Regions from separate parts of the Fusicatenibacter faecihominis genome, predicted to be linked through region 2. Evidence: riboswitches for the same ligand, from Rfam matches in the RefSeq annotation. Region 2 holds a riboswitch; the other holds the start of a gene.

Region 1 (5,163 bases), on a different contig from region 2:
AAGGGGACCGATCTGGCTGCCTGGTACGAAAACCCGGGCTTTCCCGTTTTTACCGAGGAGGAATATATCGATCTTGTGATCCGCTGCATCGACGAACTTTCACCGGATATCACGATTCACCGTCTCACCGGAGACGGCCCCAAAGAGCTTCTCATTGCCCCGCTCTGGAGCAGCCGGAAGCGCTCAGTCCTCAATGAGATTCACCGGCAGCTGAAATTGCGTGGCTCCTGGCAGGGGAAATTTTTTCAACCATAAGGAGGGAACTATGGCAGAACCTTTAACCTTATACAAACTCATCATTCTATATATGCTGAAAAAAGTGGATTTTCCGCTGACCAACGCCCAGATTTCTGAATTTGTGCTGGACCAGGAATACACCACATATTTCACACTCCAGCAGGCCATCTCGGAGCTGGTGGAGGCCGGGCTTATCCGTATGGAGACCATCCGGAATACTTCCCAGTATTACCTCACCGAGGACGGCGATATGACCCTCGGCTATTTCACTCAGAAGATCTCCGCCCCCATCCGTGAGGACATCGACCGCTATATCCAGGAAAACAAAATGGCCCTCCGAAACGAAGTGGCCATTGTCGCTGACTATTATAAAAATACCGCAGGTGAATATTCCGTCCACTGCGAAGTCAAGGAGAAAAAAGGCGATCTCCTGGATCTCACCATCAGCGTTCCCGACAAAGAGCAGGCCATCGCCATGTGCAACCACTGGGGCAAACGCTGCCAGGAAATCTACGAATACGTCATGGGGACACTACTTACAGAACCGAAATCCGAATAAAAAAATGCCAGGCATAAGCTGGAAAGCTCTGCCTGGTGTTTTTTTATTCATGTATCCACTCCAGATACTTCTCAATCTCTTTCTCATACCCGTTTCCGCTGGGGCGGTAGAATTTGGTGTCACCCAGTTCTTCGGGGAGGTAGCGCTGGCGGGAGAAGTGTTTGGGGAAGTCGTGGGCATATTCGTAGCCGATGCCGTGGCCCAGTTTGGCGGCGCCTGGGTAGTGGGCATCTTTTAAGTGGACCGGAACTGTGGCCTTGCCGTTTTTCACGGCTTCCATAGCTTCAAAGATCGCGTTTGTGGCAGAATTGCTTTTGGGCGCAGTGGCCACATAGAGGGCGGCCTGAGCCAGAATCAGCTGGGATTCAGGCATGCCCACCCGCTCCACGGCCTGAGCTGCCGCCACTGCCACCTGAATGGCCTGGGGATCAGCGTTTCCCACATCCTCTGAGGCACAGATCATGATACGCCGGGCAATAAAGGTCACACTCTCCCCGGCATAGAGCATCCGGGCCAGATAATAGACCGCGGCATCGGGATCGGAACCCCGCATACTCTTGATAAAGGCAGAGATCGTGTCGTAGTGGTTGTCCCCGGTCTTATCGTACTGCACCACCCGTTTCTGGATGCACTCGGAAGCCACCTCCCGGGTGATATGGATTTTTCCATCCGCGCTGCGTTCCGTCGTGAGCACCGCGAGCTCAATGGCATTGAGGGCTTTTCTCGCATCGCCCCCTGCAATATCTGCCAGGAACTCCTCCGCCTCCGGCTCCAGTACCGCGTCGTAGGAACCCATGCCCCGCTCCTTATCATAGACGGCCCGGTTCAGAAGCACACCCACATCCTCCTTTGTCAGAGGCTTGAGTTCAAAGATCACCGACCGGGAAATCAGAGCGCTGTTCACCTCGAAATACGGGTTCTCCGTCGTGGCTCCAATCAGAATCAGCGTTCCGTCCTCCACAAAGGGAAGAAGATAATCCTGCTGCCCCTTATTGAAGCGGTGAATCTCATCCACGAAAAGAATCGTTTTTTTCTGGTACATTCCGAGGGTATCCTTGGCTTTGGCCACGACCTCCTCCATGTCTTTTTTCCCAGCGGAAGTGGCGTTAATCTGGGTAAATTCCGCGCTGGTGGTGTTGGCGATGACCTTCGCCAGCGTAGTCTTTCCGGTTCCCGGCGGGCCATAAAAAATGATGGAACCCAGCTTGTCCGCCTTGATCGCGCGGTAGAGCATCTTGTCCTTTCCGATGATATGCTGCTGCCCCACCACCTCATCCAGGGTCCTCGGGCGTATTCTGGAAGCCAGAGGGGCTTCCTTTTTCATCGTATTGCTTCTTGCATATTCAAATAAATCCATGACGTTCCTTCCTATTCCAATATCAGTTCATCCGCTGTCACAAACTGAAAGCCTCTGCTTTTCAGAGTATCGATAATCTCAAGGGCCGCTTTTACCGAGGAAGCATAGCAGTCGTGAAGCAGGATCACATCCCCATCCTTCACCTTTTCCGTGCCCCGGCGCACCACATCGCTGACATTCTCCGTAGTCCAGTCCAGAGTGTCCACAGTCCACAGTACGGGAAAAAGGGTCAGCCCGCACTCGAGGCTCTTATCCCACTCTCCGAAGGGCGGGCGTATGTATTCCGCAGGCTTTCCCGTGATCTCCTGAATCAGGTCGGAGGTTTTTCGGATCTCCTCGCAGGCCGCCTCAGGAGCCATACCAGAAAGTTTCACATGGCTGTAGGTATGATTTCCGATGAGATGCCCTTCCTCTGCCATGCGCCGGACGATCTCCTCCTTGCCGGAAATATTTTCCCCGATGAGAAAAAACGTCGCCTTCACGTCCCGCTCCTTCAGGCCGTCCAGAAGCAGCGGCGTATAGGTTTTATGGGGACCATCGTCAAAGCTGATGGCCACCCGGGGCGCCAGTTCCTCAGCACTCTCCGTCTCATTTTTCTCAGATACAGTCTCCACCGCATCCCTGCTCATCCAGACAGCGGCCGCACAGAGAAATACCGCCGTCAGCAAAATCAGATATCCTTTTCCAGCCTTCATGCACACTGCCATCCATCGTCTGTCAGTCTGATTATATGAAAGAAAGGGCCGGCATATGCCGCCCTCCCTTTTTTACTGCTCGTCTTCTTCGTCATCCACCGGCTTTACCATAGCCGCTTTCTCACGGATGGAAACTTCTTTTTTCTGTACCGGAGCCTGTTTCTTATGAATTTTCTCCGGGTGCTGGAACTCCAGCCGGAATTTCTTCTTCGCACTCAGCGTGTAAGCGTAAACCACGAGGCCAATCATGCCGACATTGCTGGCGCCGCCCCGGCCTGCGAAGATGACAAATACCAGAATTCCCATATATCCGGCAAAATCCATGGCCGCATATTTCTTGTAGGCTTTCTTCTGATCCTCCGTGACGCCCTCAAGAAGCTTCGTGAGCTTCGGCTCCAGAATATCCGTCGCAGCCCAGTAGCCCACAAGGTACAGACAGGCAATCAGCTGAAACGCCCAGATTTTAAGCCAGCCCATGAGGGTGCCGCCGATCATGACGGCGATAACGACAATCAGGGCAAGCAGCGTGATTATGCTGATCTTTTTGTGAATCTTTTTCCGTTCTTCCTTATCCATTTGTTTTCCCTTCTGCCGCCTTTCCGCGGCCATTTACTAAAGGAAAGGATAACACAGACAGTCTTAAAAGTAAAGCGATCAGCGCCAGGAAAGAAGCTCTTTCACGCTCTTTTTCTTCGGTGCTGCGGGAGCGCTTTCCGGATAGCCTGCTGCCAGAAGGGCGGAAACATTATCGCCCTCCGGAAGCTCCAGGATTTTTCCAAGAATCTCCTCGTCAAAAATGCCAAGCGTTACAGTGCCGACGCCGTACTCGTGGGCCGCCAGCATGAAGGTCTGGGAAGCGATGCCCGCGTCAAACATTTCCCACTTGTCCTTTTTGGAGGTGGTGTAGGAACCGTCCTTCTCATAACCGCAGATACCGGTCTTTGTCACAACGACGATCAGCACCGGGCAGGCGGAGATGATATCTTTATTATGGGTAAAATTCATCGTAGCTTCTGTGGCAATCCGCTCCTTAAGGGCCGCGTCCTCCACGGCGATATACCTTACGGTCTGGGAATTTTTCCAGGAGGGAGCAAAGGCAGCCGCCTCCACGATCTGTTCCAACACTTCATGCGGAACCTTTTTATCCTCAAATTTCCGTACGCTTCGTCTTGTCTTGATTCCATCAATTAACTGCATCGATCAATTCCTCCTTTTTTGTTTTTATTATAGGTAACTTTTTCAGCAGTGTAAAGTCTTAAAACGCAGAAAAACCGCGTACAGGATGTTGTCCTGCCGCGGCTTTTCAGAACCTTATGTAGAGAAAACTCCCGGTTTTCCCCACAGCAACCGGCTGTCATAGCTGTACGCCTTAGACCCATTGGTTTTGCGTCACTGCTTTTCAACAGGTTTGCTGAATTTAAAGTTCTCTTTCCCTCTCGAGAAAGAGTATATCAGAAAAAATCAGCTCCTGCACAACTTTGGCACAATCGGCAGGATTTTAAGCACAATCGTCGTTTCGCCTTACTTATTCGGCAAAATCTCCCTCTTTTCGACTGAGAAAATACCGATTATATGCGTCTATCAGCTCTTTTCTTCCACGCACCCGGATAGGGACCATATTTCCATTTTTCAGGATAAAATCTTCTTTCACGTCTGCCACCTGATCCATATTTACCAGGTAACTCTGATGACACCGCAGAAAACGCTTCTCTCCGATCCGGGACTCGATATCATTCAGTTTGTCCTGCGTCACAATCTCACTGCCATCTTTGAGATGGAGTGTGACGATATGACGGTTGCTGTCAATATAGAGGATATCATCGGTGTAGGGATAACGGAACTGCCGTCCCGTCTTTACTGCTACCCGGTTCCGGTCACCGGTTTTCAGTGTTTTCTCCAGAAGACGTACCAACTGAGATGCAGAAAAGGGCTTGAGGATATAGCCGGAAGCTTCCACTTCGTAACTTTCGACTGCAAAATCAGGAGACATGGTCAGAAAAACGATGGGCGCCGTGCAGGAAAGCGCTCGAAGTTTCACTGCCGTTTCCATACCGTTAATTCCGTTCATAAAAATATCCAGGAACAGAAGATCCATTCCCAGATATCCTTCTTCCACATCCGCTGTCAGCGATTCTCCTGAACTATATTCCTCTACAAGAGCCTCTTCCCCGCGGTCGTCAAAATATTTTTCCAGAAAATGTCTCAATATGCTCCGATCAATCTCTACATCATCACATATTACGATCTAAGACTTCCCATACCTAAAATGGGATTCGTACCTTAAAAATTCAATATTTCAGCTAACAAAATAGTGA
Region 2 (5,163 bases):
TACCGACGAGGCCCTGTCCCGTCTGGAAAACATTGACGAGTTGATTTCCAAGGTGGCCGCTTACGAGGAGAGCACGGAAAATCCGACCTTAAGCGGTTTCCTGGCAGATGTGGCCCTGGTGGCAGACATTGATTCCATGGATGACAGCGACGACCATGTGACGCTGATGACCCTTCACAGCGCGAAAGGTCTGGAGTTCCCCAATGTCTATATGGCAGGCATGGAGGATGGCGTTTTCCCGAGCTATATGACTGTTTCCTCCGAGGACCCCACGGATCTTGAGGAAGAGCGCCGTCTCTGCTATGTGGGTATCACCCGTGCGATGAGGCAGCTGACCATGACCTGTGCCCGTCAGAGAATGGCAAGGGGAGAGATCCAGTACAACCGGATGTCCCGTTTCATCAAGGAGATCCCGGAGGAGTACTTAAGCATCGGCCAGCCGGCGAAGCCGAAGACGGAGCTCAATCAGCCGACCAAGCGGAAACTGGCGTTCCAGGATGCGAAAAATGCTTTCAAGAGCAAGGCTCTGGATCCGAAACAGTTCAAGGTGGAGAAAGCCGGCAGCCTGGATTACGGCGTGGGCGACACCGTGAAACACATCAAATTTGGTGTGGGTATCGTGGAATCCATCACTGATGGCGGCAGAGACTTTGAGGTGACAGTGAATTTCGACAAGTGCGGCGTGAAAAAAATGTTCGCCGGCTTTGCAAAACTGAAAAAGATTTAGAAAAATATTATAGTATTATCCGTGGAAAGGTGATATACTAAACACGAGAATAAAGAATGAAGAACGGCAATGGAGTTTTCCATGATGTCTGTGCAAAGGAGCGAAAGGACGTGGCAAATATGAACAGCAGATTAGAGGAATTATTAAACAGTCTTCAGAAAAAAGAAGAAGAGAAGCCGAAGAACGTAGTTCTCTGGGTTCTGGCAGCGATCGGAGCCGTAACAGCAGTGGCAGCCATCGCATACGCAGTATATCGTTATTTTACTCCGGATTATCTGGAAGATTTCGATGATGATTTTGATGATGATTTCGACGACTACTTCGATGACGAAGAGGAGGACAAGAAATCAGAGAAGAAAGACGAGGAAGCTTCCGAGGAGGAATAAGCTTCAGATCAGAGAAAATAAAAAGTGAGACAGATGTCTGTCAGGCAGGCACCTGTCTCTTTTTATGAGAAAGGAAAACAGATGAAAAAAGGTGAAATTTTAGAAGGTGTTGTAAAGGAGCTCCGTTTCCCGAACAAGGGAATCCTGGAGATCGAGGGCGCGCCTGTAGTGGTGAAAAATGCGGTTCCGGGCCAGAAAATCCGTTTTTCTGTGACAAAAGCCCGTTCCGGCAGAGGCGAGGGCCGACTTCTGGAAGTGCTGGAAAAGGCTCCGGGAGAGATTGAAGCGCCTTGTCCTCATTTTGAAAACTGCGGGGGCTGTACCTATCAGAATCTGCCCTACGAGCAGCAGCTTGCGATGAAAAGTTCCGTGGTGGAGAAACTTCTCCGGGAGGTATGTCCGGACCTGAATTTCGAGGGGATCAAGGGAAGCCCCAGGGAAAAAGAGTACCGGAATAAGATGGAGTTCTCCTTCGGCGATGCCTACAAGGACGGTCCGCTGGCCTTAGGTATGCATAAGAGAGGAAGCTTCTATGATATCGTGACCGTGGATCAGTGTCAGATCGTGGAAGAAGATTTCCGGAAAATTCTCTCTGCTGTGCTGGATTTTGCTGCTGAGACCGGCTTCCCTTATTATCACAAGCTCCGTCATACAGGCTTCTGGCGTCATCTTCTCGTGCGGAAAGGCCTGAAAACCGGCGAGGTTCTGGTGGCTGTGGTGACAAGCTCCCAGAACAGCGCGGATATGAACGCTTTGGCAGAGCGTCTGAAGGCTCTTTCTCTGGACGGCGAGCTGGTGGGAGTTCTCCATATTATTAATGACAGCCTGGCAGACGTGGTACAGTGCGACGAGAGCCGGACGCTTTTTGGCCGAGATTTTCTCTATGAGGAACTGCTGGGCCTTAAGTTCAAGATTTCTCCGTTTTCGTTTTTCCAGACCAACTCTTTTGGCGCGGAGGTGCTTTATGAGACGGCCAGAGACTATGTGGGTGAGACGAAGGATAAGGTAATTTACGATCTTTACAGTGGCACCGGTACGATTGCCCAGATCCTGGCCCCGGTTGCCCAAAAAGTCGTGGGTGTCGAGATCGTGGAGGAGGCCGTGGAGGCAGCCAAAGTGAACGCAGGCCTCAACCATCTGGACAACTGTGATTTCCATGCAGGCGATGTGCTGAAAGTCATCGACGAGCTCTCTGAGATGCCGGATCTTATCGTCTTGGATCCGCCGCGAGACGGTATCAACCCCAAGGCTCTGGAAAAGATCATCCGCTTCGGCGTGGACCGCATGGTCTACATTTCCTGCAAACCCACCAGCCTGGCAAGGGATCTGGTGACGCTCCAGAGCAGTGGCTACAGAGTAGAGAAATGTTGCTGCATCGATCTTTTCCCGTCAACCTATCATTGTGAGACGGTGTGCCTCTTGAGCAAACAAAAACCAGATACCAAGGTAAAAATAGGCATTGATATGGATGATTATTACCGTATCAGGGAGAATGCTGAAAGCAAATAAATCTTTACAAAACTGAATAATACATTGAATTAAAGCAGGATAGAAGCTGTTGATGCGTTAGGAGATAACGTGTCAGCGGCTTTTTCTTGTTAGGGCATGCCCTGTTTCCCATTGAGAAGTTTTTCTTGTGTACAGTAGAGCATTAGAGTATAATAAAATCAGTTTTTTGCATAAGTTTAAAAGCTTAAGAAGGATGATCGGCAAAACAGATGAAAGTCTGCGACGCAAAGCTACAGGGCCTGTAAAATGGCAGCCAGTTGCATGAAATGACGTGCACTGTCTGTTTGACAGTGTTTTTTTACGGTGTTATTTCATAAATCTAACCATAATGTTTTTGTTGGGAAAGAGAGAAAAAATATGAAAATCAAAAAAGTACAAAGTATATGTCTTGTCTTGGCATGTGGAGCAGCAACAGGACTTATAGGGTGTGGGAAAACAGATGAAACGTCAAAGAAACACGAAGCAATTACTTTTATGGCTCCTTATCTGGATGTGGACAGCTTCATAAAAGAGGTGCATAAAACCTATCCGGAGGTTGAACTTGAAGTAGTCCCGTACAGCGGAGCAAATACAACAACCTGTCTGCAGAATATGTTAGAGGCAGATGATCTTCCGGACATCTGCACACAGACTTTTTATAAACCAGATGTGGTGGATGTCAGTGATAAGATGATTGATCTCTCCGGATACGATTTTACAGATAATTATGTGGAATCACGTCTGAAAGATGTATCCGATGATGGTGCACTTTATATGCTTCCATCTTTGTACAACTGTTATGGAATCACTTATAATAAAACACTGCTTGAGAAAAATGGCTGGAAGCTGCCAACATCTTTTACAGAACTTGAAGAACTTGCAGACAAAGCAAAAGAAGCAGGAGTTACGTTATGTATGGCACAGATACAGTACCCTGGTTCAGCCTTTCAGTATATATGTAATATTGCGGATGCGGGATTCCTTAGTACCATGTCTGGAAAGCAGTGGCAGAAAGATTACCTGTCAGGAAAGGCAAATGTAAGCGATACACCAGGCATGATGGAAAGTATGGAATATATCCAAAAGTGGAAAGACCTTGGGATGCTTGACTGCAGCAACAGTGATCCGGCAGATGATGGCAAAACAAGAGAAGATTTTATAAAGGGAAACTCACTGTTTCTATTGGGACCACAGAATGGCATTATGGACGCAGAAGATACAACGGACAAATTTGGTCTGATGCCATACCTGTCTGAAGACGGAAGCAGGAATGTATTTATTTTAAATTAGTTGATTGTCTTGAAAAATGCTTGATTTACGGGCATATTCGCAGGTTTGCAAATTGATTTTACTACTCATTTACTACTTTTAACGGATTGAGCCTTGATATGCAAAAAGCACCTGCGGGCTGCCGGATAGACCGCTACACCACCTTACGCGGCACGTCGAAAAGAAAAAATAAAATAACACCACCTATAAGGCGGCGTTTCTCACTCCTACACTGGAGAACAGGAACGCTGCTTTTTTATGCCCTCATGTTACGCAGTAAGGGCAAATGAAGCCTTGATTTATGCGGCTCTTAGAGCGCGGAAATGAGAAATGCAAGGGTTGATACCTTTTCCCTCAAAACCGCGTTTCTACTGCGTAACAAATCCAACCAAAGGAGTGATGAAGCTATGGCAGTTTTCCGCGTGGAAAAGAACAAAGGTTATACGGTTATGAGCAACCACCATTTACGCAACAAGGAACTTTCCCTAAAGGCAAAGGGCTTGTTGTCGCAAATGCTCTCACTTCCCGAAGATTGGGACTACACCCTTGCAGGGCTGTCCCTTATCAACCGGGAAAGTATCGACGCTATCCGCACCGCTGTATGGGAGCTTGAAAAAGCCGGATATATCACAAGGCGGCAGGGACGCGACGAGAAAGGCAAAATGACCGCTATCGAGTACACCATTTACGAACAGCCACAGCCCCTAGCATTGGATTGTCCGGTATTGGAAAATCCAACAGCGGATAAGCCGATATTGGAAAATCCGACACCGGATAACCCGACGTCGGAAAATCCAACGCAATTAAATAAAGAACTATTAAAAACTAACTTACCCAAAAAAGAAAAATTAAATACAGATGTATCAAGTACCCATTCCATTCCTTTCCATTCCCTAAATCCCTCTCCCTTAGAGGACGCGGCACAGCCGCCGGAACGGAAGCGAAAGGAAGCGACAGACGCATACAGCGTGTATGAGGAAATCATCAAGGACAATATTGAGTACGACTATCTGATACAGGACAGATACCTTGACCGGGACAGGATAGAGGAAATCCTTGCCCTTATTCTTGAAACCGTCTGCACCAAACGAAAAACAATCCGTATCGCCGGGGACGACTACCCGGCAGAGCTTGTAAAAGCAAGGTTTATGAAACTGAACAGCGAACATATCCGCTTTGTACTTGACTGTATGCAGGAAAACACCACCAAAATCCGCAACATCAAGCAGTACATGAAAGCTGCCCTTTTCAATGCCCCGTCTACGATTGGCAGCTATTACACGTCCCTTGTAT

The links. A riboswitch is a leader RNA that binds a small molecule or an ion and turns the genes downstream of it on or off. The one in region 2 is predicted to bind cyclic di-GMP.
Region 1: another riboswitch for cyclic di-GMP. It lies ahead of LKD71_RS13210 (nitroreductase family protein); the one in region 2 lies ahead of LKD71_RS16295 (ABC transporter substrate-binding protein).

Annotation. Positions count from the first base shown of each region.
Region 1 covers NZ_JAJEPR010000027.1:8-5,170, reverse strand. The annotation lists gene LKD71_RS13235 (TIGR01212 family radical SAM protein) at 1-255, shown strand, start outside; gene LKD71_RS13230 (DUF4364 family protein) at 266-796, shown strand; gene LKD71_RS13225 (replication-associated recombination protein A) at 840-2,153, opposite strand; gene LKD71_RS13220 (polysaccharide deacetylase family protein) at 2,165-2,848, opposite strand; gene LKD71_RS13215 (hypothetical protein) at 2,921-3,424, opposite strand; gene LKD71_RS13210 (nitroreductase family protein) at 3,503-4,045, opposite strand; cyclic di-GMP riboswitch class I at 4,188-4,271, opposite strand; gene LKD71_RS18385 (LytR/AlgR family response regulator transcription factor) at 4,374-5,087, opposite strand.
Region 2 covers NZ_JAJEPR010000048.1:6,228-11,390, reverse strand. The annotation lists gene pcrA (DNA helicase PcrA) at 1-727, shown strand, start outside; gene LKD71_RS16305 (hypothetical protein) at 847-1,113, shown strand; gene rlmD (23S rRNA (uracil(1939)-C(5))-methyltransferase RlmD) at 1,195-2,622, shown strand; cyclic di-GMP riboswitch class I at 2,812-2,887, shown strand; gene LKD71_RS16295 (ABC transporter substrate-binding protein) at 2,980-3,891, shown strand; gene LKD71_RS16290 (DUF6017 domain-containing protein) at 4,278-5,163, shown strand, end outside.